4 regions of the Lysinibacillus sp. G1-3 genome follow, and region 2 is predicted to be linked to each of the others. Evidence: riboswitches for the same ligand, from Rfam matches in the RefSeq annotation. Region 2 holds a riboswitch; each other region holds the start of a gene.
The links. A riboswitch is a leader RNA that binds a small molecule or an ion and turns the genes downstream of it on or off. The one in region 2 is predicted to bind cobalamin.

Region 1: linked by a shared signal. The riboswitch ahead of cobT (nicotinate-nucleotide--dimethylbenzimidazole phosphoribosyltransferase) and the one ahead of ACVYAD_RS11270 (ribonucleoside-diphosphate reductase subunit alpha) in region 2 are both predicted to bind cobalamin.
Region 3: linked by a shared signal. The riboswitch ahead of ACVYAD_RS02095 (hypothetical protein) and the one ahead of ACVYAD_RS11270 (ribonucleoside-diphosphate reductase subunit alpha) in region 2 are both predicted to bind cobalamin.
Region 4: linked by a shared signal. The riboswitch ahead of ACVYAD_RS10450 (hypothetical protein) and the one ahead of ACVYAD_RS11270 (ribonucleoside-diphosphate reductase subunit alpha) in region 2 are both predicted to bind cobalamin.

Annotation. Positions count from the first base shown of each region.
Region 1 is NZ_JBWHYQ010000026.1:39,886-48,110, forward strand. It holds gene ACVYAD_RS22380 (methionine gamma-lyase family protein) at 163-1,413, opposite strand; gene ACVYAD_RS22385 (trimeric intracellular cation channel family protein) at 1,966-2,571, shown strand; gene cobT (nicotinate-nucleotide--dimethylbenzimidazole phosphoribosyltransferase) at 2,691-3,746, opposite strand; cobalamin riboswitch at 3,861-4,038, opposite strand; gene ACVYAD_RS22395 (hypothetical protein) at 4,186-4,929, opposite strand; gene ACVYAD_RS22400 (hypothetical protein) at 4,961-5,764, opposite strand; gene ACVYAD_RS22405 (hypothetical protein) at 5,999-6,277, shown strand; gene ACVYAD_RS22410 (response regulator transcription factor) at 6,987-7,589, shown strand.
Region 2 is NZ_JBWHYQ010000009.1:113,754-121,978, reverse strand. It holds gene ACVYAD_RS11280 (ABC transporter ATP-binding protein) at 1-1,439, opposite strand, end outside; gene ACVYAD_RS11275 (ribonucleotide-diphosphate reductase subunit beta) at 1,747-2,787, opposite strand; gene ACVYAD_RS11270 (ribonucleoside-diphosphate reductase subunit alpha) at 2,800-5,013, opposite strand; cobalamin riboswitch at 5,176-5,363, opposite strand; gene ACVYAD_RS11265 (hypothetical protein) at 5,474-6,157, opposite strand; gene ACVYAD_RS11260 (ECF transporter S component) at 6,154-6,648, opposite strand; gene ACVYAD_RS11255 (bifunctional adenosylcobinamide kinase/adenosylcobinamide-phosphate guanylyltransferase) at 7,038-7,430, opposite strand; gene ACVYAD_RS11250 (histidine phosphatase family protein) at 7,379-7,978, opposite strand; gene cobS (adenosylcobinamide-GDP ribazoletransferase) at 7,951-8,225, opposite strand, start outside.
Region 3 is NZ_JBWHYQ010000002.1:11,708-19,932, forward strand. It holds gene aspA (aspartate ammonia-lyase) at 1-488, shown strand, start outside; gene ACVYAD_RS02080 (methyl-accepting chemotaxis protein) at 892-2,139, shown strand; gene ACVYAD_RS02085 (DUF4181 domain-containing protein) at 2,223-2,654, opposite strand; gene ACVYAD_RS02090 (amidase family protein) at 3,184-4,653, shown strand; cobalamin riboswitch at 4,868-5,051, shown strand; gene ACVYAD_RS02095 (hypothetical protein) at 5,300-6,064, shown strand; gene ACVYAD_RS02100 (GTP-binding protein) at 6,525-8,225, opposite strand, start outside.
Region 4 is NZ_JBWHYQ010000008.1:186,351-194,575, reverse strand. It holds gene ACVYAD_RS10465 (MATE family efflux transporter) at 1-1,151, opposite strand, end outside; gene ACVYAD_RS10460 (tyrosine-protein phosphatase) at 1,638-2,405, opposite strand; gene ACVYAD_RS10455 (ABC transporter substrate-binding protein) at 2,963-3,934, opposite strand; gene ACVYAD_RS10450 (hypothetical protein) at 3,939-4,478, opposite strand; cobalamin riboswitch at 4,674-4,863, opposite strand; gene ACVYAD_RS10445 (hypothetical protein) at 5,114-5,662, opposite strand; gene ACVYAD_RS10440 (C40 family peptidase) at 6,267-7,451, opposite strand; gene ACVYAD_RS10435 (ABC1 kinase family protein) at 7,851-8,225, opposite strand, start outside.

The DNA.
Region 1 (8,225 bases), on a different contig from region 2:
GTTGTTGTTGCTGTCGCTATACTTTTGCACAGATAAATCATTTGCTGTCGCTATGCTTTCGCATAGAGCAAAACTTACTGCGGGCTTCGGAGCGACAGAGGTTTTTTCATCCATTAGAAAAAAAACTATTCAAAATGGAAGTTTTGAATAGTTTTTCGTTACTTATTTTTGGATTTTTTGAACTGCACTACAAATAGCAAATTTTACGTGCTCGTATGTTAACCCACCTTGAATAAAGGCGGTAAATGGCGGACGAATAGGACCGTCTGCTGTGAGCTCAATGCTTGAACCTTGAATGAAAGTTCCAGCTGCCATGATGACATCATCTTCATAGCCAGGCATATACGCTGGCTCTGGTGCATAATGCGCATTAATTGGTGAGTTTGCTTGAATTTCACGGCAAAAAGCAATCATTTGTTCCGCCGTTTGGAAAGAAACCGATTGAATTAAATCCGTACGATTCGCATCATACCTTGGCGATGTATTCATGCCTATTTCCCCAAGCATAGCAGCTGTGAAAACGGCACCTTTTAATGCTTGAGATACAACATGTGGTGCAAGGAAAAATCCTTGATAGAAATCACCGAGCGTATTTAATGTTGCCCCTGCTTCAGCGCCAATACCTGGCGATGTCATACGATAAGCACATTTTTCTACTAAATCTGCACGACCCGCAATATAACCACCAATTTTCGCTAAGCCTCCACCAGGATTTTTAATGAGCGAGCCTGCTATTAAGTCCGCCCCAACCTCTGTCGGTTCCTGTGCCTCAACAAATTCTCCGTAGCAATTATCAACAAAAATAACTGCGTTCGGTGCTAATTCACGGATCTTTGCACACATTTCTGCAATTTGCGAAATAGTAAAGGATGGGCGTGTTGCATAGCCCTTCGAACGTTGGATAGCAATCATTTTTGTGTTTGGTGTAATTGCAGCTGCAACACCTTCCCAATCGATCTCTTGATTATTCAATAAATCCACATGGCTATAACCGATTTTATAATCTTTTAACGAACCAGTATCCTTGTCTCCACCATCGACTATTGATTGCAATGTATCATACGGCTGACCCGAAATATAAAGTAATTCATCACCAGGACGTAGTACTCCGAATAAGCTAAGTGTGATTGCATGTGTACCAGAAATAATTTGCGGGCGTACAATGGCAGCCTCCGCTCCAAAAACCTCTGCATAAACACGTTCTAGATTGTCACGCCCCTCATCATCATAGCCATAACCGTTTGATGGGTGCAGATGATAATCACTTACTTGATGCTTTCGGAATGCAGCAAGCACTTTTTGTTGATTGAAGAACGCCATATCTTCTACCTTTGCATGAAAAGGGCGTACCTTTTCTTCTATTTTAGCAGCTAATGCTAGTGTTTCTTCTGATAAATTGGTTGTAAAAGTCATTATGTTCTTCTCCATTTCACATTTGTTCAAATCTTATCTTAACAATTTGTGAGCTTGCCTGCAAAAATTGCTTGTGTTTCTAATTGCATTTAGGCGCTAATTAGGCGCTAAGTTAAATTACAAACTATATCTATTTATTTCTGCTATAATTAGATATTTAATTAGGTATGTTGATTGACCATTTTTATACATCCGAATTAATTCAAAGAGGCTGATTTCCGCTGCGGGCGAGCGTCAAGTCGCTTCCTTCGCTGCGCTCCGTGCAGGGTCTCGTCTGCCTCACTTTTCCCGCGGGAGTCGAGTAACCCTACGCTACAATCAGTTAGAATGGGAGTATACTAGCAAAATAGAAACAAAAAATCCTTTATCGCTCAATAATAAACCTATTTTTTCCTAATCAATACTCTCGATATTTAATATCTGATAATTCTAAATCATAAGTCTATACTTTTCTTTGCAAAAACTTCTAGATACAAAAAGGTAACTTTAAAGTTTTCTACTATGTAATCTACAACAACATGAAATGATTGTTTCACATAAGGGGTGAAAGGGTTGGCTTGGGAGGTTTTTAGTATCATTGGAACAATTGCCTTTGCTATTTCCGGGGCAATAATTGCAATGGAGGAAGAATACGATTTATTCGGTGTCTATATACTCGGTATCGTAACTGCTTTTGGTGGTGGAGCTATACGAAATCTACTCATAGGTTTACCTGTAACAACACTGTGGGGGCAAGATATGATGTTCCAAATTGCCATTGCAGCTATTACGTTATTTTTCATATTTCCGCACCGACTTATTCAGCATTGGCATCGCTGGGGTAATTTCACCGATGCTATTGGATTATCGGCATTCGCGATTCAAGGTGCTCTCTATGCTGTGAAGCTCGACATGCCTATTAGTGCGGTTATTGTAGCTGCTGTCTTAACAGGGTCAGGCGGTGGAATTGTTCGAGATTTATTAGCTAGACGACAACCATTAGTCCTCCGTGATGAAATCTATGGTGTATGGGCAGCACTAGCCGGGCTTATTATCGGACTTCAACTATTTTCAGGTGATATCTTTTTATATGTATTATTTGGTATGATCACCGTACTAAGAATATTTTCATATATGAGGAAATGGCGTTTACCGTTACGGAGGTTGCATCAGGCATAGCTATACCGTTGCATATTAACAAGCCCAAATGTCAGATTTGGGCTTGTTTTGAATTTTTGTTATTTCACAAACGCCTTGCATCCACAGCAGCGACAATAAGCACTTAAAGATTAATAGATCTACTTTTTCAACAGTAGCATAGCTTCCTCTAATGTAGCCATGTTTTTCATCATAGAGCATGCTGCGTCCAAAATAGGAAATGCTAAAGCTGCACCAGAGCCTTCACCCAATCGCATATTCATTTGTAGCATAGGTTCAATTCCGAGCATTTCAGCGGCAATTTTTGCACCTGGTTCTTCAGAGGCATGAGAAGGAATAATATAGTCTTTGACGTTTGGCTCAAGTTCGTATGCAATAAGAGCTGCAATAGTAGAAATAAAGCCATCAATAACAACTGGTTTTCGATGTGCGGCGGCAGCAAGTATTACTCCTGCCATAGCGCCTATTTCTAGCCCTCCAACTTTTGCAAGAATATCAATAGCATCATGACGATTTGGTTTATTTAATGCAATAGCATTGTAAATAACCTCTACTTTATGTGCAATCCCTCCTGGTCCAACTCCTGCACCGAAGCCTGTCACTTCATTCGGGTGACACTCGTGAAGAACCGATAATATAGCAGCACTAGGTGTTGTATTACCGATACCCATTTCACCTGTCCCGAGTACATTTATCCCTTTTTTAATTTCTTCCGTAGCTACTTCAATTCCTACTTCAATGGATTGAATGGCTTCTTCTCTTGACATGGCAGGTCCTTTTGCCATATTGTCCGTACCGTATTTAATCTTTTTAATGATGACTCCAGCATCATGTGGCACATCTTCTTTTACGCCAACGTCTACCGTGACAATTTTAGCATCTGTGATTTTTGCGATAGCACAGACACCAGTTCCGCCTCTAGGAAAATTTAATGTTTGGAAGACCGTCACATTTTGTGGATTCGGTGTCACTCCTTCATCACAGACACCATGATCCGCGGCACAGACAATAATTGCTTTATTATCAATTGCAGGATATAGTTCACCTGTAATACCAGATAGTTGCACAGCTAGAGTTTCCAGCTTTCCCAGACTACTAGGTGGCTTGCAAAGTGCATCTATGCGTTCTCTTGCCTGCCCCATCATTTTGTGGTCGGCACTTTGAATGTTGTGGATCGTTTGTTGTAATAATTGCATGAAAATTTCCCCTTTCTTTTTTGCCCTCGTTACTCGAAGAATGATTTTGAGAAAAAAATAAAAAGCCTGTAGTTTATCCATAACAAATAAACTACAGACTTTTCCATCGTCTATATAATACGAAGCAGATAGGCAGGTCTCCTGGCTCAATTTCAACATTTCATAGAACCTTCCCAGAACGATGCTAGTGGCATTCTCTATGAAACTCCCTTTTTACAGTGGTGGGACCGCTAAAGCTTTTCACTTTATTCCCTATTCTCCCGCAGTGGGCACCTAACGCTTTTATGCAATTACTTTAAATCTACGGCAAAGTGTTTAATGTGTCAACATTTCAAATGGAAAATTCAGAACCTTTTGCGCAACACTAGTGTTAAAAACTAAAAATAAGAAATTTAGCTTTCTTCGTTACCCCTATCCATAACATCTCCACAAAAATATATTAATTTCGATGCCCATTTTTTAATGATTCTCTCTCTACTTCTTTTGCAGCTTCTGTACCAATTGGTAAAATAACAGTTTCCATTAAATGCTCATTTCCCTCTGCAAAGGCATGTATAGTAACATACCAAATCCCTGCTTCAAATTTACCTTTAAATTGATGAACTCCATTTTCGCTTTTTAAATCCTCCGTAAAATGAATATCCCTTTCCAGTAGATCAAATTGTAAACTTACTTTTGAATCTTGAATAATATTGTTTTGATTATCATGAAGTGTAATGTTTAGAATTCCTACTTGATTTGGCTGAATAAACTCGGGATTCGTTGTAATATTAAGGGTCACATCATCTATTTGTTCTTCATCGACTTTACCAAAAACTTCAGTAAAGGAATCAATTTTAGTATTTTCATCTAAAACATAATGATAATCTATATTCCAAATACCTTCCATTGGTAATTCAATTTTAGCAGTATAATAGTTTTGTTCTTTTGATAGGTTTATATCTTCAATATAATGATCCATATTTTGCATCTTTAAATCCATTATAATACTGAAGTTTTCTTCATTTCTTAGGTTTTCTGGAACTGATAATTTAGTTGTTAGTACCCCATTCTTATATATATGATTGGTTTCGATATTGTTAAGCTCTTCAGCAACACTTGATACTTGGTTTGTATCAGTATTACTACAGGCATTTAAAAACAAAAAAACTGTGAATAGAAATATATATATAAATTTCTTCATACTAATCTATCTCCCCAGAACAATAATAATTTCAGTGTCCTGATTTGCCATAGTAGTGATATCTGTTAGAATGGTATAAAGCCCATGAACAGTTTTTGTAGTTATAAGCTGATTGAAGACCACGGCAATTTGTATTACTTGTATAATCATTTTGACAGTCATAAGATAAGAAAGCATAGTCACAATCACTTCCTACAAAGTTTTTCCATGCCCTAGGATCCCAGTGATTATAGTATCTATGATTAGAAGCTGAACCATTGAATCGGTTACAGTGTACACGATCTCCTGGAGAGTGTTTTTGGCCCACCTCAGATCGGGTGCTTTTGTCTCTATTTTCTGTACTAATCATTTCACCATCCATTGACTTTACGAAGTCTTTGAAATCGATAGTCTTTACTAGATCTATAGTTCGGGATTTTTTCATATCATTTTTAACATTTGTTTTAATTTCTTGCCCATTAGCCTTAAATTGAATATCCAAATTAGCATCATCTTCATTTATTACGAATGTACCATCAGCAGTCAAATCAACCACTTGGTCATTAATAGTTAATGAGCCGTTTTGGGCAGGATAAAATTTCTCATAACCATTTTCAGTTTTTTTCCATCCCTCTTTTTCTACTTCCTTAAGAAATTCATCTCCCAATAGCTTTTTATCTTCTCCAGTAAGATCAATCTTCATAACTATTCCTGCTTTCCCCTGAACATTTCCGTCCTGAATAGCAGTTACTGGCTCTGCCGCATTAACTATACTAGCATTTAGTACTCCTGAAAAAATAAATAGTGTCGATAAAGCTGTTACAATACCATTTTTAAACCTTTTTCTAACCTTCATTCTTAATCCCCTCCTTAATTTTAATTGGTGTGATTTTACAAATTATTTCATTTTAATACAAATGGTCAACTACTTCTTTAAAACTCAAAAAAATTGAAAAAGGGAATCTGAAAAACAGGTAGGCCCTCGAAGGTTCGCCCTTGTCGTTAGAACCTTCATCGAAAAAAGTAGTATATATTGGGATGAATCCCTTCTCTGCCCTATATAATAATATTCCCGTTGGAAAATTTATGATTGACCATTTACATTCCTGATAAAAGCATTGCAAATACAAACATTAAAAATATCAAAAGCGATATTCCCAGTACTATGGGAGCTAGCCTCGATGTTTGTCCTTTAATTACAGAAATTATAGCAACAATTAAACCCATTGAAGCAATTAATAAGATAATAACTGATGCGAATGGCTCTGGTATTTTGGCTAGTAAGGTACTAAAAAAAAGAAGAAAAAAAAGTATCTGTAGTGAAAATGAAACTAATAATAATTTATTAATCATCTTTTGTCTCCTATAACTTGATTTTAAACCTTGCTAACTTCTTCATTCATTAACCAAAGAGGATAAAATTCTTTGTGGAACAAAATAAAAATAATGATTTCAAAATAAAACACTAATTTCTTCCTCTCATTTTGAAAAGTCTTTGAACAATTGTTGTACTCTCAAAGTATCTAAATAAGTGCTTTATATTTTACAAATCATCTTGTAGAAGTACAGAAATAACACCATATAACTTCTGTAGTCGAAGGATCATCAAATCAGCGCAAGCCTTTTTTAATTCAATAATTTGCATATCATACAACTTCTTTCTTATTTGGTTTTATATAGTAATCACACCAATTATATTGGGTTAATCAACGTTTTTTTACTAGGTATTAATAGATTTGTGTAAATATTAATTTCTTGCTATTAATTAGGATTCACTTATAAAAACACATCTTGAATATTAAGATACATTTTTTTAATTTTTGTTTTTTTCAGAACACTTATATGTAATATAACAAATAGAACTTTTAAAACATCCGTATTTCCCGCAAATATTCTAACTTCATATATATTTCACATAATAATGCAGAATCACCTCAGTTATTGGAGATTAATAGTTTTGAAAAACATTTAATGGGTATATTATTCAAACTAAATCTTTAGTTTTTCTCTTATCATTTAATGACAATAGCGGACTTTTTTGGAGATGAAGATTGATATATAACCAAGGAGTGAATAGCGTGAATATTAAACTACTACTTGTAGATAATCGTCAATTAGTACTAGAGTGCTTAAAGCACAGATTAAACAAAGAACCAAATATTTGCGTGATAGGGACTCTTTCTAATCCTGAGTATTTACATCATGAAATAATCACAAACTCTCCGGATATTGTACTTATAAATTTGCAAATGGAGTTATCAAACAAAATTGATTTAACTAAACTATTAAAAAATATTCCACACTTACGAGTTATCATACTATCAAAGTGTAAATGTTCAGAATATATAAGATCTTCCTACAATGCAGGAGCTAGCGCTTTTATTTCAGAAGAAAAATCATTCCAAGAATTAATCTTTACTATTAGACAAGTATTTTTAGGTGACAAAAGGTTTCCTAAAGTTGAAAAAGATCAGATAGATAAAATGCTTACACCAAAAGAGTCTGAAGTATTAAAAAGAATAGCAGAGGATAAAACCAATATTGAAATTAGTGAGGAAATGATGATAAGCATAAGAACAGTTGAATATCATATCTCATCAATCATTAGGAAATTAAACGTAGAATCTCGAGTAGGTGCTGTCGTAACAGCTATTAAGCGAGGGTTGCTAAGTATTAAATAGCATACTTGTGTTTATTAATTTTTTCATCTTATGAAAGGCTAATTCACACTGCTAATAATTCACTAGTAATAACGTTAACACTAATATAAACGCAGTATAAAAGCACTCATCACTTACATAATAGTTTGGATTTTAAAAAATGGATATTAGGTGGTGTTTTGTTGAAGAAAGACATGATAAAAGTGATTTCTGTTTTTGGTATAGGTGCTATTTTAGTTTTATTGAATTGTTTTTTATAGTACTTCAGTAAGCAAAAATAAGAAGCCTTTTATTCGAAATGGATTCTTTTTATTTATCTTAAAATGTAGGCTAAAGAAGTGCTTTTAATTAAACTTTATTCCAAGCCTAAGTAGTTATAAATGGTTACTAAAAAACTACATACTGAAATCTTTCGGAGTACCAATGTCTTTAGGACGTTGCTTCAAAATGAAATGAAACTATTCCCTACAATCATTTAGAAGTTATAGTTCTACATATCTCTAACAAAGTATACTTAAAAAAATGTCTGCTTAAGTTGTAAACAGACATTTTTTCCAGGGATTTTCCTTCGCCAGTAAGAGTGAATCAAAAGAATCTTTTAACACTTCGAATAACCAAATAAACTAATGTACGCGAATTCAGGTTCCTGAGGGCTGG
Region 2 (8,225 bases):
AATCGCTGTTTTTGACCGCCAGAAAGATTGGTCGCCCCCTGTGAAAGTTCATGCGCTAAACCTTTATCCAGTCGACTTACAAATTCAGTAGCACATGCTGCATCTAGAGCTTGCTGTAATTCCACTGACGTTGCATCTTCCTTACCAAGACGGATATTATGGTCGATTGCACCTGAAAACAATAATGCTTTTTGAGAAGTAAAACCAATATGTTTGCGTAAAGTGGATAATGCATAATCCTTTAGAGGCTTTCCGTCCAAGAGGATTTCTCCACTCGTCGGATCAAATAAACGTGGTAATAGCTTCACTAGCGTTGATTTTCCACTTCCTGTTTTTTCGATCAAACCTACCGTTTGCCCCGGCTTTACCGAAAATGTAATGTTTTTCAGGACATCCTCAGCCGATTCATAATAACGATAGCTTACATTTTGAAAGTCAATCGCCCCTTGAATTGGTGCTGTATGTGGATTTTCCGCTTCCTTAACCGCTACTTCTTTATTTAAGACGTCCACGATTCGCTCCCCTGAAGGAATCGCACGTGCAATTTGCATCAATACCATACTAGAAGTCATCAATCCATTTAATATAATCGTTAAATAGTTAATAAAAGCTAGAATTACTCCAACCTTTAAAGTACCGGCTTCTACCTTAATGGCCCCAAGCCAAAGTGCTGCTACAATCCCTAGATTGACAACGAACATCGTAAACGGCACGAGCACGCCAACAATTTGCTCGGCTGTAATAAAGCGCTTCGTTAGCGTATCATTTAGAGCGCCAAACTGTTCAATCTGTTGCGTTTCACGACGGAACGCCTTCACAACACGAATCCCCGCTAAGTTCTCCTGTAGCTTCGTATTAACACGATCAATTGCCTCCTGCACTCGGCGATACAGGACACCCGAATACTTTGTGAAAAAGTACATCGCAATAATTAATAGCGGCACGATAATAAGGAGTATCGAAAATAACTCACGTGCCGTCACAAAAACAATGATAACCGCTCCAATAAATAATAAAGGACCACGCACAAAAATACGCAACGTCATCATAAACGCGCGCTGAACACTTTCTACATCACTCGTTAAAATCGTAATAAGTTTCCCTGTTGTAAAAGTGTCTCGTTCCTTTGCCGAATACGTCATCATTTTTTCATAAAGTGACTGACGAACATCCGATGCAAAATGGATTGCTGCCTTCGAACTATAATAGGAACAGCCTATCCCACCAACAAGTCCGAATACCGCACTGATCAGCATCCAGACGAACATTTTCAGCACATACGGATCATCACCATTCGTAATACCCGTATCAATCATATGCTGCATAATCGTCGGCTGAAGTAAATCCATCGTTACCTCTAGTACCATTAATAATGGTGCAAATAAGGTAAAAAATTTATAGGGCCCTAAAAACCCTCCTAACTGTTTTATTGCCTGCATTCCTTCGACTCCGTTCTTTAATTCACATTCATTATTAATTATAACTGAAAATCATTCCCAATTGCGATGAAGTTTTTCGAGACACGTAATATCTTGATATTGTTGTAGCTTGACAATCAATCCTTAACCCTACTGCTACCATCATGTTTTACAATCTAACCTTCAGTATATCGAAAACTTCTTTCTTGTTTTGTAGTTCACCCTCATCGCATACAAGTGTATACAAAAGTATACACCTCGTCAACATCAACTTTGTTTTTCCTTAATCTAAAAAACCACGCAAGCTTTTCGCTTGCGTGGTTCCATCTTACAAATCATCAAATCCGTTATCTTCTACATTGACCTTCACATATTGGCGAGAACGCTGCTCGAAGAAATCTGTTTTTCCTAAGTCAACATCCTCATACGCTTTAACCCACTTCAATGGATTTTTGCGATAACCTTCAAATGGACGCTCTACGCCAAGCTGATTACAGCGTACGTTCGCATAGAAGTGTACATAATCATGCACATCTTCCACATCAAGGCCTTCAATTTTATCACCAATCACTTCATTAGCCCAATCGATTTCTAGCTGTACCGCTTCACGGAAGATTTCCTGTACACGAGCCGCTCGTTCTGGTGTATCGTATTCAGGATATTCCTCTAAAAGCTCCTGATAAATTTTCACAAATAAATCGACATGAAGCTGCTCATCGCGATTAATATAATTAATCATCGTTGACGATGCCACCATTTTTTGATTGCGTGCTAAATGATAGAAGAAAGCGAAGCCAGAATAGAAGAATAAACCTTCTAAAATCACATCATAGACAATCGCTTCTAGCATATTTCCAACAGATGGCTCCTCTGAAAATGCATGGTAGCCTTTAATTACGAAGTCATTACGTCGCTCTAATACTGGCTCTGTACGCCAAAAGTCAAACGTACGATCCTGCTCGTCTTTGTTCACAATACTTGATAGCACATAAGAATAAGAGTGATTATGAATTACCTCTTGTTGCGCTAAAATAATCATTAATGCATTTAAGCTTGAATCTGTTAAATAATCCGCTACTTTCCCTGCAAAATCAGTTTGCACACTGTCTAATAGTGCTAGTAAGCCAATGATTTTTAAAAAGGATTCCTGCTCATTAGCTGATAGCTGTGGAAACTGCTTAACATCATTGCTCATATTAATTTCAAACGGAGTCCAGAAGTTACCTAGCATTTTTTTATATTTAGGATATGCCCAGTTAAAACGCACATCGTCCCAGTTTAAAATGTTAGAAGAGCGTCCGTTCACAATACCTGTTGAACGGTTTGGTGCTTCTTTATCCATAATTTGTCGTTTTGTAATAGTTGTCATTGTTACTTCCTCCTAGCTCGCGCAAGACTCACATTCTAGTAATTCTACAGACGTTGAGCGTACATAATATGTCGTTTTCACACCGCTCGCCCAAGCATTCATATGCAATGCTAGTAAATCTTTTGCCTTAATCGTATTTTGAACGTATAAATTAAGTGAAATGCCTTGGTCGATATGACGTGCTCGAGCAGCATTTTGCTTGATTGTCCAATTTTGATCGATGAAATAAGCAGATTTATAATACCAAGTTGTCACAGGTGATAGATCCGGTACCGTTACTGGAATTTTGTAATCCTTCTTCTCTTCTGAATAACTCTTTTGGAAAATAGGATCAATCGTAGCCGTACTACCCGCTAAAATGGATGTTGATGAGTTCGGTGCAACCGCCATAACATAGCCGTTACGCATTCCTTTTTCAGCAACCGCGGCGCGTAACGCATTCCATTTATTGCTGTCGTAGCCACGTTTTTCAAAATACGCACCAGTATGCCAATCTGAGCCTTCAAATAATGGGTAGGCTCCTTTTTCACTTGCCAAATCGTTAGAAGCGCGAATCGTTAAATACGCAATTTCTTCATATAGCTTGTCCGCAAATTCTACAGCTTCCTCAGACTCCCATTGAATTTCTTTCAATGCTAATAAATGATGCCAGCCAAATGTTCCAAGTCCAATGCCTCGGTAGCGTAAGTTCGTACGCTCTGCTTGTTTTACTGGAATTGTATTTAACGCAATAACATTATCTAACATACGTACTTGAATCGGAATTAATTTTTCTAAAACTCCAGCCGGTACAGCTCTGCCTAAATTAATAGATGATAAGTTACATACAACGAAATCGCCAGGCTTGCGACGTGTTACGATGACATCATCTTCTAGAGTAATAGACTCAAATTCAGTCGCTGACATGTTTTGGAATATTTCTGTGCACAGGTTCGAGCTATAAACCATTCCCTCATGCTTATTCGGATTCATGCGATTTACTTCATCTCGATAGAACATAAACGGCACGCCTGTTTCAAGCTGCGAGCGCATAATACGTTTCATAATATCAATAGCTGGTACGACCTCACGACTTAATAATGGATTCGCAATACATTCTGCATATTTAGTACGGAAAGTGCCATCACCTTTTTTCTCATCGTAGAAATCCTCTAGTGAAAAGCCCATAACTTCTCGTACTTCATGTGGATCAAATAAATGCCATTCCCCGCGCTCTTCAACCGTTTCCATAAATAAATCCGGTAAGCATAGCCCTGTGAAAATATCATGGGCACGTAAACGCTCATCCCCATTGTTTAAGCGTAAATCTAAAAACGTAAAGACGTCTTTGTGCCAAACATCTAAATAAACAGCAATAGCTCCTTGTCGTTGACCTAGCTGATCGACTGAAACCGCCGTATTATTAAGCTGTTTAATCCATGGTAAAACACCACTAGATGCGCCTTTAAAGCCTTTAATTGATGAGCCACGGCTACGAATTTTGCCCATATAAACACCAATACCACCACCGTATTTCGATAATGTTGCAACATCTGTATTCGTGTCATAAATACTTTGTAAACTATCATCTACTGTATCGATAAAGCAACTAGATAGCTGGCCATGTGTTTTACCTGCATTCGATAATGTAGGTGTTGCCACTGTCATATATAAATTACTCATTGCCCAGTAAGATTCACGTACTTTTTCTAAACGATTTTCTGTTTCATCCTGCATAAGGGTCATCGCAATGACCATCCATCGTTCCTGTGGTAGCTCTACTGGTGATTTCGTGTAATCACGGACTACATAGCGGTCCATTAATGTTTTTAAGCCAATATACGTAAACAATTCATCTTGACTTGATTCTAAATAGGAAGCGAGTTCTTGAAGATCCTGCTCACTATATTTTGTTGTTAAACTTTCATGATACAAACCAGCTTCTGTATAGCGTGCTAATTGTTCCGGGAAACATTTATAAACATCTTGCACTGAAACGCCACGGCGCATTGCAAATTGATCATATAGTTTTTCTAAATAAATTTGAGCTGCGACGAATGTCCAGTATGGCTCCTCCTCATCAATCAGGCTAAGCGTTTGTAAAATCATCGCATCCGCCCATGCTTCAAATGTCGCATTGTCGTTTTTTCGTAGCCATCGATCCGATAATCTTACAAAACTTTCGAGTTCATCCTCCGTATAACTTTTCTTAAGCTTAGCAATTTGCTGTTCGATTTGAATTGTCATGTATACATTCTCTCCCTTTCTTTCTCCAGCAACACAAAAAGCGATCACGCAACACTTATCGGTTACGTGATCGCAGTAAAATCGGAAATGGAAATGAAGGACATGCACACTAAGAAGTGGACAAATCTCTCGCCTCCACTTCTCAATCCCCGAAGAATGTGTTGCTGTCTTGAACAAATCGGCAGGTCTCCTGGCTCATGCTTCCTCCAAATGATGGCCTTCCCGTTCTTTACAGTGGCCTATTCATCATTTGTCAGCACTTACAGTTGCGGGGACAGCTTCGGCCTAAGATGACTCTTTTCCGAATTCCCTTTTAAACCATATTTGGTACCGCTCGTCCAAAATACTATATATTGTGTTTTAACTCCTAAACAAATCTAACATATAGTGTTTATAGTTGCAATAGGCGTTTTGCCCCTTGAATTTTTTAAAGTGCTACTTTTTCTCGAAGCAAGCCCGATTACAATGCAGTTTTACGTAGTTTTTCAAAATTTCTAGGAAAATATTTTTGTACTAGCTGCTCTTTTTCTGGATTAATTCCTAGTAAAACTACTGCACATGGACCAGCTGTTTTCTCAATATCTAATGCACTTTTGACCTGTCGTTCGCCAAAAAGCCGGCTAAATTCTGCTTGTAAACCTTTTGATCCAACTGGCCATACTTGCTGCACAATTCCCTCTTTCCACGCTTGAAAAATAGGTTGCAGCTGTGCGACATCTTCAGGTTGTGCAAGGATTTCATTTCCTACAAGTGGTAAACCATATGTGTACCAACTTAGTTGCTCATGCTTAGTTGCTGTACGTTTCTGCTGCTCCCCAAGCATCGTTATTGACAAGCCTGATTGTAAAGTTGGCATATTAGTCTCTGAACTACCGTCTATTTGCGGACAAAAAAGACCAGCCTCCTCAAAAACCTGGTGAATGCCTGCAACATAACGAGACCATGCAGCATCCCCTGAAAAATTAGCAAGTAAAATATGCTTTGGTAAAGCATTTGCAGCAAGCTGCTCTAAAAATGTAACACGTGCAGTAAAATATGCTGTAAGCTGATCTGGAGCAGACACAACATCTTGTAGCTTTTCGCCAATTGCAGCGGCATTATCGGTTGTCGCAATGAGCTCACCTATTTTTATTGCATTTCTCAATGTACTCGACCTTCCTTACGCACAAACACCTTCGACAGAACTGGCATCGCCACCGCAACGATCACTAGATTAATGAGTGTTGCCAGTGGAAGACTAGTCAATGACGTCCAGTAAAACGCCGGACTAATAATAAAGTAAAATGGTATAGGTGCCACGACACCATTTAAAATAAGTGCTACAGGCCATTTCCAGAAATGCATGCCTTTTTTATGCATAACCCCAAAGATCCATACAACGATAAACATTTCCACTGCGATAATTATATGTAGTGGTCCAAAAGGAAAGCCAGTAGTTAGGGCTGAAATAAAATGCCCAATGACTCCCGCAACACCAGCTAATACTGGCGATAAAAATACAACGCTCAAAAATGCCGGTGCAGAGTCAAGCGCAGCAGTTGTAATAAATGTTGGAATTTTAATGACTGCACCTACTGCACAAATTGCCGCTACCATGGCAGTGAGCGTCAATTTCATCAATTTTTGTCGATCCATTCCATTCCCTCTTTCCGTTAAATTTTTTCAAAGCGTGGGGTTGATTTCCGTTCCGGCTGTGCGCTTTATCGCTGACCCTTCGCTTTCGCGCAGAGCTTCCTGGGGGCGTCGGGGCAACAGGATGTTTTTTCGCGAAATCGTAGTGCTAACGTAGCGACAGCAGAGGGGTTTTGATTGTGCGAAAGCGCAGCGACAGCAACAGCATGATGTTAGTCACGAAGGCGTTATCACAGGATGTGATGGTTTTAGCCTTCATTCCTCAATATCGCTGATCCCCAAGGAGTCGACCAGCCTCCACTCCAATCAACTTATATACAAAGCATGCGACTTTGCAAATGTCATCCCACTTTTGTGAAGTGTTTTACAAACTCTGCAAGCAAGTCACTATATCATTTGATTTGTTCCCCAATACCGTACCAAATGCGTACGACTTGTTCGGCTTCAGCAAACAATGCTTGGTACAAACGCCCACATGTATCACGTAATAATCGTGCCTGTTTGTCCATCGGCACAACACCACGCCCCATGTCGGTCACAATTATATACAAGGCACAATTTTCTTCAAGGGTCTTTAGTCTTGTCAAAATAGTTCTGACAAGAGGTTCATCATCCTCAAGGTCTTGTGTTACGAGCCATTTCTCTATGTTTTTAATTACTAGTACATCACAAGTAGGAGCGCCATCAGGTAGAGTGCCATCCACTAGCTCAACGTTTTGACCTGTAAGTAATTTCATGACATAGTCGGTTTTTCCACTATAGGCTCCTCCGATAAAGACATGCATCTTGCTCCCTCCTCCCAAGCCTTTCTTGAAAACGTTAAAGAAAACATTTTATCATGCGGTGTTTGATAGGACCAAAAAGGTTGCTCAGTTGGAGCAAAGGCTACGAGTAGCGCTCGAATAACCCCGCCATGGACAACGAGATGATACACATCTTCCCCTTTTGGTAATGCAGTGAACCCTGCCAAAACACGTGCACAAAACATATCAAAGCCTTCTCCCCTTGGAGGTGGAGACTTTACAGGATCATCTAACCATGCACAATAACGATGATCTGATTGTAAGTCTTCATATGTGAGCCCTTCAAATTCTCCGAAATTCGACTCTCGAAATCTCCGATCAGACACGTAAGTTGCATTCGGAAAATATCGGACAGCGGTTTCCCTACAGCGTAGTAAATCACTCCCATACACCTTGGTGACCTCTTGATCAACAATAGAGATTAAAGATGCATCAGCTAATGAAGAATCTGTCCAGCCGATATAACGCTTTTCTAAATTTTCCTTTGTTGGTGCATGTCTCATTAAGCGCACAGTAACAACGTCACCCACAGTACAACCTCCATTCCTTCAATTGATGCACCGAGTAAATCCCCAGAAACACCGCCAAAGTTACGCACTGTAAATTGCCGAAAGACTAAAAAAGCAATCGCTAGTACTGCCATCAACACGAACGGAACAATTGTGAAGCCCGTTACAAACAACAAGCTACTGTATGCTACAACTAATGTTAAAAGCATACAGCAGATTAGTAAACCCGGCTTAATATGTGTTTTAAAAAAGTAGGCAAGCCCCTTTT
Region 3 (8,225 bases), on a different contig from region 2:
CAGCGCGTCAACCTGGATCGTCTATTATGCCAGGTAAAGTAAATCCTGTTATGCCAGAGGTACTTAACCAAGTAGCATTCCAAGTAATTGGTAATGACCATACGATTTCTTTAGCATCTGAAGCAGGACAATTAGAATTAAACGTAATGGAGCCTGTACTTGTCTTTAACTTAATTCAATCTATTAGTATTATGAATAACGTGTTCCGAGCATTTACACAAAATTGCTTGAAGGATATTGAAGCAAACGAAGACCGCATGAAAGAATATGTGGAGAAAAGTGTTGGCGTATTAACAGCAGTGAACCCTCATATTGGCTATGAAGTAGCTGCACGTCTTGCACGCGAAGCAATTCTATCTGGTCGTTCAATTCGTGAGCTTTGCCTTGAAGAGGGTGTACTAACGAAAGAACAATTAGATTTAATCTTAGATCCATATGAGATGACTCATCCAGGTATTGCCGGATCAAGTATTATGAAATTAAAATAATTTATGTTTGAAAGCACTTTGCCTAGCGCAAAGTGCTTTTTTAGTAGTTCAAAACTCAAATGGTCAAGAGAAATCTTTATGAATGTTGTGCGGGTTAATAGTGATGATTACCGTTTCGTTTACATGCCTGTGTGCGAGTGTTTGTTGGCGCTTCACTTTCGCGCATAATACATTTTTCGCCCGACACCCCCTCTAGAAAACGCCCAATCTTTACGGAATCACCCTAAACGAAGAGTCGAACTTTTATATCACAACTTCGACACAAAAGTTTCGAACAATACGAAAAAATTTCCTGTTTTATAATTCTATTTTCTTACAAAAGTTGGTGTTTTTTTCTATCAATTTTAGGGATTTTAAACTATAATTGTTTATGGGAATAATATTATAGTTAGGGGAAATTTGTATGAGCTTACGACAAAAAAGTATTATTGGCTTTTCTTTTTTAAATGTAATCATGGGTCTTATTTTGATTATTGACTTAGCAAATTTAAAGTCATTAGAGGGGATGTCCACTTTATTAACGATATTAGGATTTACTACGACTATATCGTGTATTTTCTATGTGAAATACAAAATTATTAATCCAATTAAACAATTAGCAGTATCCGCTCAAGCTATAGCTGAAGGAAATTTGAACACTTCTCCTATCGAGATAAAATCCAATGATGAGGTTGCGGCGTTAGGTAAAGCGTTTATTGAGATGAAAGAACAATTACATATGATGACACAAAAAATTGCTAGTAGTTCTACCGATTTATCTGCGAGTATAGAGGAGCTATCAGCAAGTACAAATGAAATTGCAGATGCAGTAAACGAAGTAGATTCACAAATGGAGAATACGACTGAGGGTCTTAAAAAAGCAGCACAGTCTGCAAATGAAAGCGCTATAGCAATGCAAGAAACTGCTGATGGCATTGAACGTATTACCGTGGCTACACAAGATGTATTTGATCATGCGAAAGAAGCAAATGACATTGCAGGCAATGGTGCGGAAATTTTACATGTAGCTAAAAATCAAATGGAATTCATTTCAGATTCTACTGAAAAAACAAGTAACTTAATGCAACAATTATCAAGCAAAATGACAGATATAAAATCTATGACAGACATGATTACGGCCATTACAGATCAAACGAATTTACTTGCATTAAATGCAGCGATAGAAGCGGCGCGTGCAGGAGAGCATGGAAAAGGCTTTGCAGTAGTAGCGGAAGAAGTTCGAAAATTAGCGGAGCAATCCAAGCATTCGGCTATTCAAATTGTCGATCTAGTAGTTGGCATTGAAAGCGATACAAAACAAGTAGCAACCTCTGTAGAAGAAGACTTGAAAAACGTTCAGCAGGGTGTTCACGTCATTGATGAGGCTACAAAGTCATTTGGTACGATCTCTCAGCATGTTAGCAAAATGACGAATCAGCTAGAGGATATTTCCGCAACAGCTGAAGAGCTTTCAAGTAGTGCGAATGAAGTTACAAAATTAGTTTCGACAATCGCAAATGGAATGGATAGTTTAACTAATTCCACAGAAGTTATTTTACACTCCGTTGATGAACAAAGTGCCTCAATGCAAGCAATCAACACAGTAGTGTCACAAGACCTATGTGTACAAGCAGAAGATTTACAAAAGCTTACACAGAGATTTAGTAACTAAAGAAAAAAGGCTATTTTGCAGGGATAGATTATCTGCGAAATAGCCTTTTTATTTAACCAACGATGTTTTCAATTTCTTCCGAATCAACTATTAAATAAGCCAAAAAAATCCGTCTGTATCGTCAAAAATACTATGCTAATCATAAACATCATTTCTGCAATAGTAGCAACAGCAACTTTTTTATTTTCCGCGTATTTCCACTCCATAAATGCCCGTAACATTTCAGAGGTTACTAAAAAGACAATTATGATAAACCATATCTCAAAATACCAATAAATTCCAACTCTATCATTGTTAAATTGATAATTCGAATAAATTATTACTAGACTCAAATAAATGATTCGTATTGATAAATCTAGCTTTTTATGTCTTTCGTTAACGTAATAAAAATAAAACCATTTCTTTCTCTCGACACCTAGCAACTTTCTAATGACAAATCCAAAAATACTAATAATTAAAAGTAGAACAAATAGAAAAAGTATTAATGCTCCTAGTTCGGAATTATTATTATACATTTCGTTCACCTCTTAAGCCTGCTTTTTATTTCTATAAGAATAAGATGATAGCTAATCTTGTTATACAGGCATGTGTGGAACGATAGCATTACTAATGTTGCTTATTAGATCCAGATTTTTTAAACGTTTTTCTTGCTTGGATAATTAATGAAATTCCTATAATACATAGACTGCCTGATAAAAAATGAAGGGTAATATTCCATCCTTCACTTAGTTTTTGAAAATATTTGAAATATAAAGACACACCATATATACACATTAAGACACCCCAAATACATCTAAGCATCTTCTATGATCCCCATCCCGTCCTATTATAAAATAACTGAAAATTGTATCTGTATACAGAGTGTAGCACAGTAAATAATTATTTGGTAGTTAATTGGATAATAGGGAACAAATGGACCTACTTATTATTAGTTAAATGCGAACAGATGAGAGGATAATGTTGAAAATACTAAAGTAGGAAAAATATTTTGAGGATAATTTGATTTTATTGGTATAATTTTGAAAGAAAGGGTGGGGAATTTAAATGGGGATGAAGTTTAATAGTTTTCTTAGAGAAGAATTGTCAGTAATTGATATTCAGATAGCAATGGAACATGGTGAAATCACATCAAAAGAATTAACTATGTATTATTTACACAGAATTGCTAAGTATGATCAAGATGGACAGAGGATTAATTCCATGCTTGAAATTAATCCTGAAGCGATATTTATTGCTGAAGCATTAGATGAAGAAAGACAAGTAAAAGGGGCTAGAGGGCCTCTACATGGAATTCCAGTTGTTTTAAAAGACAATATCGAAACGAAAGATTTTATGCATACTAGTGCAGGCGTAATAGCATTAGAAAACTATGTAGCTGAGCAGGATGCATTTTTAGTAAAAAAACTCCGTGAAGCGGGGGCTGTTATTTTAGGGAAAGCAAATATGACTGAATTAGCGAACGGTATGTCGAGTACAATGTGGGCAGGTTATAGTTCTCGAGGTGGACAAACACTTAATCCTTATGGAGATCCAGAACTTTATGTAGGAGGATCCAGTTCGGGGTCGGCAGTAGCAGTGGCATCGAATTTTGCTGTTTTATCAATTGGAACTGAAACAGACGCTTCGATTTTAAGTCCAGCTATTCAAAATTCAGTAGTCGGCATTAAACCGACTGTAGGGTTAATTAGCCGTAGAGGTCTCATCCCTTTTACATACAGTCAAGACACAGCAGGGCCAATGGCAAGAACGGTTACAGATGCAGCTATCTTATTGGGCGCATTAACAGGAGTAGATAAAGATGACGTAGCTACATATAAAAGTGAAAGAAGGATCCACCAAGACTACTCAATCCTTTTAGATGCTACAGGATTAAAGGGTGCTAGAATCGGTGTTTATACGAATGCCTCTAAAACTTTTTATGAGTCAGAGGAATATGACGAAACCCTTTTTAATAACGTAATTCAAGTTTTAAGAGAGCAAGGAGCCGTTATTATAGAAGACATCGAAATTCCTTCTTTTCATAGAGACTGGAAATGGGGAGTACCGCAATATGAATTAAAGCATAGTTTAAATAATTTCCTTGTAAATCTACCTTCTCACATGCCTGTACATTCTCTAGCTGATTTAATCCAATTTAATAAATGTTCACAAGAAAAAACGTTGAAATATGGGCAGGACAAATTGGAATTGAGAGATAAATTACCGAACACGTTAAGAGATCCTGACTATCTAAATGCAAAACTAGAGGACTTGTATTTTTCTCAAGAACAAGGAATCGATTATACATTAAAAAAATATAACTTAGATGCGATAATGTTTCCATCATATATAGGCTCGACAATTAGCGCGAAAGCCGGATATCCGTCTATTGCTGTCCCAGCAGGCTATATGAAAAATGGCAGACCGTTTGGCGTAACTTTGGCAGGCACTGCATTTAGTGAGGATGTATTAATAAAACTTGCATTTTCATATGAACAAGCAAGTAAATTACGAAAAGCGCCGGAGTTGTATTAAGATTCTCTGGGCACATATGAAACTGTCCATACCACTGATTAAATACGGGAAGGTGAAAGGGAGCTCAGGAACTAAGTTCAAAAAATGTATTATGGAAAAGACTAGAAGAAAAGAACAAGAAACTGGAATATATTGACTTTTGAAATGCGCTCATTTACAATTAATTTTAATAATCAATAAGGAATGTAGAATTTACTAGATTCCTTTTACAACTGAATAGCGTGGAATAATAGGTGTAAATTGCGTGCAATTTACTTAAAAGGGAAGTCGGTGCAAATCCGACACTGTCCCGCAACTGTAAATGTGAGCGACTTTTCATATACCACTGTTTAACGACGGGAAGGCGAAAAGTAGTGATGACCATGAGTCAGGATACCTGCCTATTATGAGTACACACCATAACCCTACGAGGAATAGGAGGTGGCATGTTGACAAAACAGAATGCTCTGTTCGTCACCGTACGTCAAACGCCCAAAATAAAAGACGGTAATCGCTTTCAAGGTAATTCTTTTATGCTTGGGTATAATTTGACTTTTTGTGATGAATGAAAAAGATAGAATGAAGGATTTCCTCTAGTTGTAGGAAATCCTTTTTTTATGTAAAAGAAGACTTCCGTTTTGAAAAATATGTACGAAAAGAGGATGCAATGATGACGAATATTCATGTAAGTACAGCACAGGAATCGCAATATGTAGAAATGAAAATTTGTAAGCAGCCACGCACTGAAGTTGCCAAGAAAGCTACAACAAGAATGGTTGTAGAATCCCTTGTCGATCAATTAATAGCTAGCAATCTTATTAGTAATGAACGATTGTTTGATCAAATTTTATATAACAAAGATATTATTTGGATTCAAAATGAAAGTTTTAATGGCCACCTTTTTGCAAAAGCAATTATTACAGATCAACTTAAAACAAAAACAAATGATTTTATGATGTATATGCCGACAAATCCAATTGTGTACGATGTTAATGGTGAACATTTTCATTTAATTACACGTATCGATTCGACGCGTGCAAAACCAAATTTAGAGCGATTTTCCCAAGCCCCTAAGCCAATACTAAGTGCCGCTCGGGTCAATGATTTATTGTGCTCGATAGTGATGCGCTTTTATGAAGTATATGTAGAGGATTTATCACGAGTAGTTTATAAAAATAAACAACTAATCAATTTTATAGAGCGAGAGTATCATCAATTTCTAAAAGCTGTGAAGGAACTAAATGATAATCATTTCAACTGGCACCCACGTGGAAAAGGTCATGAACTATTGCTTGAACTGATTGATAATTTACAACTTTTGAAAAGTCGACCTGGCAAAGTTTTAATGGATTTCTCACAATCCCAAAGCTACGTTGTGGTGGAATCTTCATATCTTATTAATAAACAGGGACAGAAAACGATACAAGCTTAGTAAATTAAAAATGTGCGGGATGAATTTCAATTCCCCGAGGTGAAGGTATATGCCTGACAAGGTAGTAGAATGGAGTTGTCAGTAGAGGGTAGATACCCGCGCGAAGCAAGAATACCCGCGGAAGGAAAGGGAATACCCGCGGAAGGAAGGGGAATACCCGCGGAGAGAAGGTAAATACCCGCGAAAGGAAGGGGAATACCTGCGGAGAGAAGGTAAATACCTGCGCGAAGCAAGAATACCCGCGGAGAGAAGGTAAATACCTGCGCGAAGCAAGAATACCCGCGGAAGGAAGGCAAATACCCGCGGAGAGAAGGTAAATACCCGCGCGAAGCAAGAATACCCGCGGAAGAAAGGCAAATACCCGCGCGAAGCAAGATTACCCACAAAAGTATAGAAACTCTCCACGAAACATAAGAAAACAGGACATTGATCTAACAAATCATGTCCTGTTTTTATGAATTTAGTCAATACAATGCATTGCTGCTTGTGCTTCGTGCCATGGAACGGAGTAGCCCTTACCTTTTGCGCAAAAAATACTAGAGGATGTATAGTAGGGATCGGCGTTCTTATCGTAGCTGATTTGCGCAATAATTTCTTCTGTATTGTGACATGTATCGTAGCCATCAAATTGTAGGGAAAGTACGCCTTTCCCATTGGTGTAGGCGGCAAAGGTTGTACTGTAGCTCATAAATGTTGAGACGGGGGCCCGGCCGGTTACAATCGCGTCATGTTCAGTTATGATTGGTGCGTCAAATGTACCATCAGCTTGCTGAATGTCCGTCATCATGCGGCCGATGAAATCACTAGGAGCTTTAAGTTTAAAGCGGTAGTAGGGCTCTAGTAATATATTTTCTGCTTGTTCGAGCCCTTGCCGTAATGCACGGAATGTTGCTTCACGGAAATCGCCACCTTCAGTATGTTTATTATGTGCGCGTCCTGTTAAGAGTGTGAAGCGAATATCTGTAACCGGAAAACCGGTTAACAGCCCATGATGATCGCGCTCGAATAAATGTTTTTCAATGAGTCGTTGATGTCCAACTGATAAATCATCGGCGTGGCATGCATTGACAAATGTATTGCCGGTGCCGCGTGTATTTGGCTCCATCAATAAATGGACCTCTGCGTAATGCTTTAATGGCTCGAAATGACCGTAACCTGTCACCGTTGTGGTGATCGTTTCCATATACAAAATCTGTGGTTCGCTAAATGAAATGTCTAGCGAGAAACGTTCATGAAGCACTTCGATAAGAACCTCGAGTTGGATGACACCCATAATATGAACGTGAATTTCTTGAAATTTTTCATGCCATAGCACACGTAATGAAGGTTCTTCTGCTTCAAGTATACGGAAAGTTTTTAACACGTCCTTTATATGCTGAGTGCCTTCATAATGTACTTTTGCCTGTAAAGTCGGTACTAACTCAAAGGGCTGAGAATTATTCGAAGAACCAATAATATCGCCGATGTTTGCTTGACTAATCCCTTTTACTGCGAAAATCTCCCCGGCCTCTATCTTTTGAGAAGTTTCATACCGGTTGCCATTGTATAGTCGAATCTCCGTCACTTTTTCAGTCACGTCTCCAAATGAAAGTTCATCACGGACATGTAACGTTCCTTGCAAAGATTTGATAAAAGTTAAGCGTTGATGTCCATCATGACGAATTTTAAACACCTCACCTTGAAACGGAGCGTTGTTATTAAATTGTGTTTCTGTAAGGAGGGGGAGCTGTGTTAGGAATTCCTTTATTCCACTATCTTTTAAGGCAGACCCAGTAAAACATAGAAAGGCCTTTTCCTGTTTAATCATACTAGATAAATGAGTAAGGCAGCTAGAGCTATCCAATGTTTCATTGAGAAAAGCATCGAGAAGGTGTTCATCACGTTCAGCAAGCCACTCCATTATGTCGTTTGAAACATAGTCGGAACGGAGCGGTTCGTCTACGAATAAAACATCTGCAGAGCAATCCTTTTGAAGCGCAGCCATTACAGCTTCAACATCTGCTCCTTCACGATCAATTTTGTTAATAAAAAAGAAGGTTGGAACATGATATTGGCGTAAAAGTTGCCATACTGTTTCAGTATGACCCTGTATTCCTTCGACAGCACTAACAATAATGATGGCATAATCCATAACCCGAATGGCACGCTCCATCTCTGGAGA
Region 4 (8,225 bases), on a different contig from region 2:
CCTGAGGCACGCAGCGAGTTAATAACTACAATATTCATTGTTCGCCCTGTTTCAAGGAGAATACTTAATGCTAGGACAGATGCTCCGATGGCAATTATCTCTGGATTATCTGTAAAAACGTGCATAAGTTGCTTACGGAATATCGTTACAACTGCAACCATTGTGATTGTAAAAGCAAAAGCTGCGCGTACACTTGTCCAAAGTTGATGATAAGCTTGATCCTTTTTACCAGCACCAACACTTCGTCCAATAATTATAGCCGTACCTGTTCCGATGGCAATTGCAAATAAATACGTAAACATCGAAATATTCATGGCATATTGTCTCGCCGCAAGTGTCTCTGCGCCTAAGTAAGTCGCATAATAAAGGAAGACAATCTGACAAAACTGATAAAGCACCTGCTCAAATGCTGAAGGTAAGCCTATATTTAATATTTTTTGAACATATTCCTTTGAATACTTGAAATAATATTCTAGCTTCACTCTTACTTCCATGACTTGATACAACAGCCAGAAAAACACAAGAACTGCCAAACCACGGCTTACCACTGAGGAAATAGCTGCACCTTTTACACCTAACTCCGGTAATCCTAAGTTACCAAAGATTAAACCGTAGTTTAAGATAACGTGTAGCACATTCATACCTAGTGATACATACATCGTTTGCTTTGTCCATCCATGTACACGGATAATTGCTGCTAAAGCATTTATAATAGCCTGTAAGAAAATAAAGCTTCCGATGATTACCAAGTAGCTTTGAGCGTATTTAAGCACTTCCCCTTGCAAGTTCATCATAGTCATTAAATGACTTGAAAAGAAGAAAAATAAGATACTCATCATTAGTCCAACAACCAAATTCATCGTAACTGCTAAAGCGGAAATCTTCGCAGCCTCAATAAATCGCCTTGAACCTAAATATTGAGATACAACAATGGAAGCACCATTACCAACTACCTCAAGTATTAAAATTGCAATATGAATATATTGATTGGCTGCACCAACTCCTGATACAGCATTATCTGATAAAGCACTGAGCATAAAAGTATCGGCTAGTCCCATTAACATAAATAAAAATACTTCTAAAAATATCGGCCATGTTAAATGGAATAAACTTAACCTATCTGTCTCTTTAATATCACTTTCTTTTAATATATCTGCCAATACTTTCCACTTCTCCTAATCGTTTCATAAAGATTTTTACGGGCTGCCCAACTTTCAACTACCTTCTTTACCATCTATACAGATAAATTACTGCCCAATCAATTATGCCTCGGCATAATTTCGTCCGGAATGGCTTTGTGCTTAGGCCTGCAGGTGTTTTTTGTGCGAAAGCGAAGCGGCAACAACACGAGGGCCGACACGATGTCGGTCATTTCCGTAATGCCACAGGACGTGGCGCTCTTAGACTGAGTTCCTCTATTTCAGCGGGTGTTTGGACACCCGCTGAAATAAGTTAAAAATATATAGTATCTTATCATAGATTTTTAGGCTGTAAAGAATTTTTATAATGAAACACCTAATTATACCTTGGCATAATGCTTCCATAAGCTTTTTGGCCAATATGAGTTAAAAGATTATGCAAAGATAATACAATACGCAAAAAATCCCTCTCACAATTTTATGTGAAAGGGTTTCTTATCATAGTAAACAATAATCCTTCAATTGCTTACGTTTTTCAGTTGTTAACCCAAACTCTTGCTCTAAAAAAGCTGTCTTAGAGCCATATCGGTTATCCATTGCATCAAATGCTGCTTGTAGATAGTCTTCACGGGCAGACATTAACGCATAAAATTGCTGTAATTCTTGATCGCTATAATCTTGCTGAATTGTTAGAGCCATTCGTTCGACTAAGGGACGTAAATGTACATTTGTATCTAAATAATCCTCCATGATCGTCTCCTCAGGGACATCTAAAGCAAGTAAAATAAGCGCACTGCCAATACCTGTTCGATCCTTCCCGACTGCACAATGATGAACAAGCCCTAAATTTCCAGGTTGTTGAATCGTTGCTATTAACTCTTTGAACGATGCATTATTAAAAGGCATTTGTGCATAAAATTCTCGAAACATCTCCGTGCTTACAACCTTATAAAAATCTTTCCCACCAGCGTTTGTGGGCATCTCAAAAGCATGATTTCCTTTAGCTGGTATTTGAATATAATTGGCATATGGGAATATCGGATTAGGATTATTTTGAGCCTCATGGTTGTCTCGATAATCAAAAATTGTTTTCACACCTAACGTTTCAAAGCGCTCTTTATCTGATTTCGTCATTTTACCAAGTGCTGCTGAGCGATAAATCAAACCATTCTTAACAGCACGCCCATCTCTCGACTTATAACCACCCATATCCCGAAAATTATAAACTTCCTCAAACGGAATAATATTCATATCAAACTGTTTCACTGACTACACCCCTCCCTGTTAGTAAGCATACTTATCTCTATTTTATAGAACAATTCGATATAATACCAATTTTCGCACTAGGGGATGTCATATACTTCTTAGACCAACGAGAGATTTATTTGGGGGTGTTTCTCTATTGGGGCAGAGCAGTTATCCACTTTATTCTTTCTCTTTCTCAACCAAGCGGAACAGTTATCCACTTCACCCGTTCTCTTTCCCACCTAAGCGGAGCAGTTATCCACTTTACCCGTTCTCTTTTCCACTCAAGCGGAGCAGTTATCCACTTTACCCGTTCTCTTTCCCACCTAAGCGAAGCAGTTATCCACTTTACCCGTTCTCTTTTCCACCCATGCGGAGCAGTTATCCACTTTACCCGTTCTCTTTTCCACCCAAGCGGAGCAGTTATCCACTTTACCCGTTCTCTTTTCCACCCATGCGGAGCAGTTATCCACTTTATTCTTTCTCTTTCCCACCCAAGCCGAGCAGTTATCCTTTTTATCCATCAAAAAAGCTGCCCTTGATAAAGGACAGCTCAAAACACTATTTTTCAATATCAATTATTTAAATAACTCAGGGTATACTGCTTTTGCGATTAACTCAACAGCTTCGCCAATACGCGGACCTGGACGACTTGAAATATCATTATCTATATAATAAACCGCTTTATTTTGAATGGCCGTGATTAAATTCCATCCATCACGAGAAAGGATTTCTGCTTCTGGATTTTCCACATAGTTTTTGTTTACTGTTGATAAAATGACATCTGGGTTTTTCGCAATGACATCTTCCTCAGATACCTTTTTCCAGCTTTGGAGGTCATCAAAAACGTTTTTAACATTTGCAACATTTAAAATTTCTTGTTGGAATGTACCAGAACCAGCTGTATATATATCTGGCTTTGGACTAATTTCTAAGTAGATTTTTTTTGGATCTTTCACATCTTTAACTTTCGCTTGGACATCTGCAATTTTAGCTTTAATATCTTCATTTAACTTTTCGCCTTTATCTTTGATGCCCATAACCGTTGCAACTTGTTCGATATCCCCATAAACATCATCAAATGATTTAGCTGACTGAATGGCAAACACTTTAACACCCGCATCTTCAAGAGTTTTTAATGCATTTAAATTGTCAGCATCTAATCCAGTTGTATAGGCAATAACAACATCTGGCTGTAACGCTAAAATACGCTCACTATTGAATATTTCAGAATTAGAGACGCGCTCAATTTTTTGCGCTTCTTCTGGATACGTATCATACACAGTCGCACCAACTATTTTATCACCCACACCTAGAGCAAATAAAATCTCTGTATTACTCGGTTGTAATGAAACAATAGTTTTAGGTACTGCATTAAACTCAACTTCTACACCACGGTCATCCTTAACTTTATAGCGAGTAGTTTTCTCAACTTGTTGATCTTCTTTAGAAACAGCATCTTTATTTGTATCTTCTTTCGTGCCACAGCCAACTAATACAAGTGCCAACATCAACACAGAAAGCCATTGTAGCTTAAACATTTTCTTCATTTCATTAATTCTCCTTTTTCTTTTTCATCGGGTATGACTTACTAATAAACGGTATTTCAGCAATACCAGCATGCTGATTCATATAGACAGCCATTACAAAAAATACATTGGCTAGCAATCCTAAATAATCAAAGAGAATAGCTGGTACTTCGCGTTCTTCAGATACTTTGTGCAAAACACGGTATGATTTTTTCGCTTCACTACGACATAAATGTAATACAGAAGCTGCATCTGTTCCTTGAGGTAATACAAAGTTTTGTATTTCCTCTTTAACATGACTAACATAGAAATCATAGCGATCACTAAGCCGAGTCAAATCATCTTCGGTTACAGCTAATTTACCTCGAACCGAGCCATTTACATGGTAAGCCATTGGCAAAATGGCTAGTAAATCAACTGCTACTACCTCTACCGTTTCTTTTTTAACCGCCGCCAATGCTACACCAATATGTGTTGTTAGGCTATCCGTTCGAATTTCAAAATCTACTGTAGATGCCTTTTCACGCATAAATGGATAACAAGAATAACGTGCATCTTTTTTCAAATATAAATCCCCGCTTTCCTTCATGAAAAATTCTTACCTTAATAACACCTCGGCTTACACCAGGTGAATTATAAGCGCATAAAAAAACGTTGTTCCCACTCCTAAGGAAACAACGAAAAATAGCATAAATAGTGTCGCATAAATACGACATAGCCTATGTATTTGCCGCATATTCTCCTAGCTTCCGAAGAGTTTCTATACGTTCAAACAAAGGTCGGTCTCCTGGCTTGTACAGCTCACTACGTTCATAAAAAACCTTCCCATCGGATAATTCGACAGTGGTATATTTTTACGACTTCTGTACTTACAGTTGCGGAAACAGCTCCGGTTTTTCACCGAATTCCCGATTATGCTATAGTTTAGCACCTTTATTCTGCAAGAATTATTCACTTGTTATGCAGTTTATCATAGATTGATAGGAAAAAATAGCTGTGGAATTTTAGAATAAACAACGATGGATAAAAATCATGCAGGTATTACCGTATGCACGCGGATATATTCACTGCCCCATTGGGTATTCATCCTGCTCGTGCAAATATTTATTATGCCTCATAAATTAAAGCATTTAATTTTTTTATACGTTATAAAAACTATTTCTCATAATGAAAGAATTTGCAAAAAATAGTCATTAACTTTTATCGGATGGCATTTTTATATTTCTTTTTGGATTTAACATCTTTCTCTTCCTCAATTAAACGCTGTGCAATTTTTAGTAGTTTTGGGTCATTTGTTGCATCGAATAGCTTTTTAAAGGATACAATAATATCATAGCGTATTAATGTCGGGTGCTTTTCGTCTAAGCATGTTTGATATCTTTTAGCCAAATATGATACGACTAAATCTCTTTGTACCTGCCCCGCTAAGCCTATTTTCCAAATCGCCTGTAAAGTATGCCTCACAGTGACTGTTTCTTCATCATACGTTACTGCCCAAATCTTTAAGAAGTCCTCTAATACTCTTTCTTCAGGATCACTTTTTGCTGCCAGTGCGCATAAAAATTGTGCAGCACTTGCACGTATATGTCCATTTTTGTATGTAAGAGTTTGAACTAGTTGTTCCCAAACTGAATAGGTCCAATCAACTGGTTCCTGCATAATTTTCATTAATTCTTCGTATGATTTGTATTGAATATCACGGTCACGCTCTGTTAAATTACTAAAAAGTTGCAAAATCTCTTTTTCCATGATTCATCCCTACCTTTATTGTTTCAGAACGTAAAAAATAGTGTACTTGTAAGTGTTATCTCATTTACCATCATGCGTTACTTTGCTACTACAAAATAAAAGCCTCATATAATTGTAATTTCAGAGCAAAATCCCCGATTGTATATTTCAAAATTATCAGAAATGACATTCATTATGCAAGAATCTTTTCTTTTAGCTATATGAAGATAGAGGAATACTCGTTAGGATTATCATTGGAGTTATCTCACTTATTAGCCTTCGATTGAGTCCAAGCAAAATACGTAATAACAAAAAATTGATGCTAATTCTTTTTTCGGCTGTATTATCATTTTTATAACTGGGGCTATAGTTGTAAAAATATCTACCTATGTAAATTTATTCATTACAAAAGTTATTTTACTCATTATTGACCGAGTAGTCGAGCCTAAATTAATGAATAACATTATATGTTTGCCTAATAGGTTTAATCGTAGAATCTTAACTATAGTTTAAACAGTTGATAATTTCCAGTACCGCCAAATAATGAAAAAAGGTTATCTTTGTAATTTCTTTTACAAAGATAACCTTTTCGCTATTTAAATCGTCTATATAATAGTACGGCTTATTAAATACGACCGAAGCCTACTAAATATTGATTCCACCAATCAAGTGATTCAATGACAACACCTTTATTTTGAGCATCAATCATTGTGTTGTTCCCTAAGTAAATACCTACATGCGCTATACCCGAACCATAGCTGAAGAATACTAGGTCACCTACACGTGCTTCACTTGCTGAAATACGTTGTGTTGCTAAATATTGTTGTGATGCTGTACGTGGTAAAGATACGCCTGCTTGTTTGTAAGACCATTGTACAAGACCTGAACAGTCAAATCCTGTCGATGGGTTACTACCGCCCCAAACATAGCTACGACCTAGGAATTGTTTCGCAACTGAAATAGCATCACCTGAAGATGCAGTGCCTGCTCCTGAACCAACAACCACATTTTGTGAAGATTTTTCATTGTTAGCTTTGCCACTATTATTAGCATTGCTATTGCTATTATCGTTAGTGTTAGTGCTAGTGTTTGTTGCTTGTACAACTGGAGTAGCTGCTTGAAGTGCACGTAAACGAGCTGCCTCTTCCTCTGCTGCTTTACGTTCTGCTTCTAAACGCTCTTCTTCTTGTTTCGTTGCAATTTGTGCTTTTAATGCAAGAGATTTTGCTTCATTTTCAGCTTTTTTCACTTCCATTTCGCTTTCCTTCTGTTGAAGCTCTTGGAATTGCTTTTGAAGCTCTTTTTGTTTTTCATCTAATGTTGTTTTTTGTTTCTCTAAGCTAGCCTTATCTGCTTCTTGTTGATCTACTAATTCTTGGTCAGCATCCATTAATGTTTTTACCGCTACGACACGGTCCATTAAATCTGCAAAACTTTTTGATTCAAGAACAGCGTTTAAATAAATACCTACAGTATTATCTTGAGCTTGATATGCAGCCATACGGTCACTTAAAATCGCTGAACGTTGCTCAATACGTTTTTTAGTGTCTACAATATTTGCATCAACTTCTTTAATGTCCGCCTGTACTTTGTTAAATACTTTTACTTTTTCATCGATCTCTTTTTGTAGGTTTTTTAGCTCTTCGTGTAGCTTTTTAACCTCTGTATCTATTTTAGCTTTCTTATCAATCATTTGTTGAGATGTTTCTTCTGCGTGCACTTGAGTTGGTTGAACTGTATTAAATAATAAGCCGCCCGCTAATGCTAATGCTAGCACCATCGACTTACGCCATTTATTGCGCTTACCCACGTTATTCTTTCCCTTCACTAGTCAATTTCGTTCGTAGAATTTTAATGTACTCATTGGAACGATTTCTTTTATTTTTTCTTATATTTTATTAGCCTTTTAAAGTTTAGCACTATTAGCATAACTTTTATACTATTTCGCGCCTTTTTAATGGTTTAGTAAAACTCGCAACATTCTTGTAATATTTACTTAAATCCCGATAAATTCTACAAAATTACGTTTTATTCTACATATCAACGTTTTTGACTACTTTACCCTTAGTCCTACTCTCTGTTTTGTAATGTTTTTGTAATATTTCTAGAAAACATTTTTAACATAAAAAAAGGTAAGGGAACATTTTCCCCTACCTACAAATAATGTGTAACCATAAACAAAGATTGATTTCTCTCCAAGTTGGCGCTTCTATTGCTTCATGGCACGAAGCGCTTGGATAGAAAGCCGTACTAACAGAATGGCACATAGAAATAACCCTAAGTATGCTGCTGTATTTAAATAGATCGCATACGTGTCATGAATAAATTGTGAAATGGCTAAAAGTGCTACTGAAATAATGCCAAAGGTAATACCAACGAGAAGTAAGACGAAACGGGAAAACAGATTGGTAATAAAACGAGCATTATCCTCATCTGAAAAAACATCGTGATGTAAGATAATTTTCCCACTTTCTACACGTTGAATAAGCTGGTCGACTCTTCTTGGCATTTTGCGCAATGTCGGAATAAGCATGGATAATTCTTCTTGTAAACGTTCCTTTGTTGCCATCGGTTCTTTAAATGG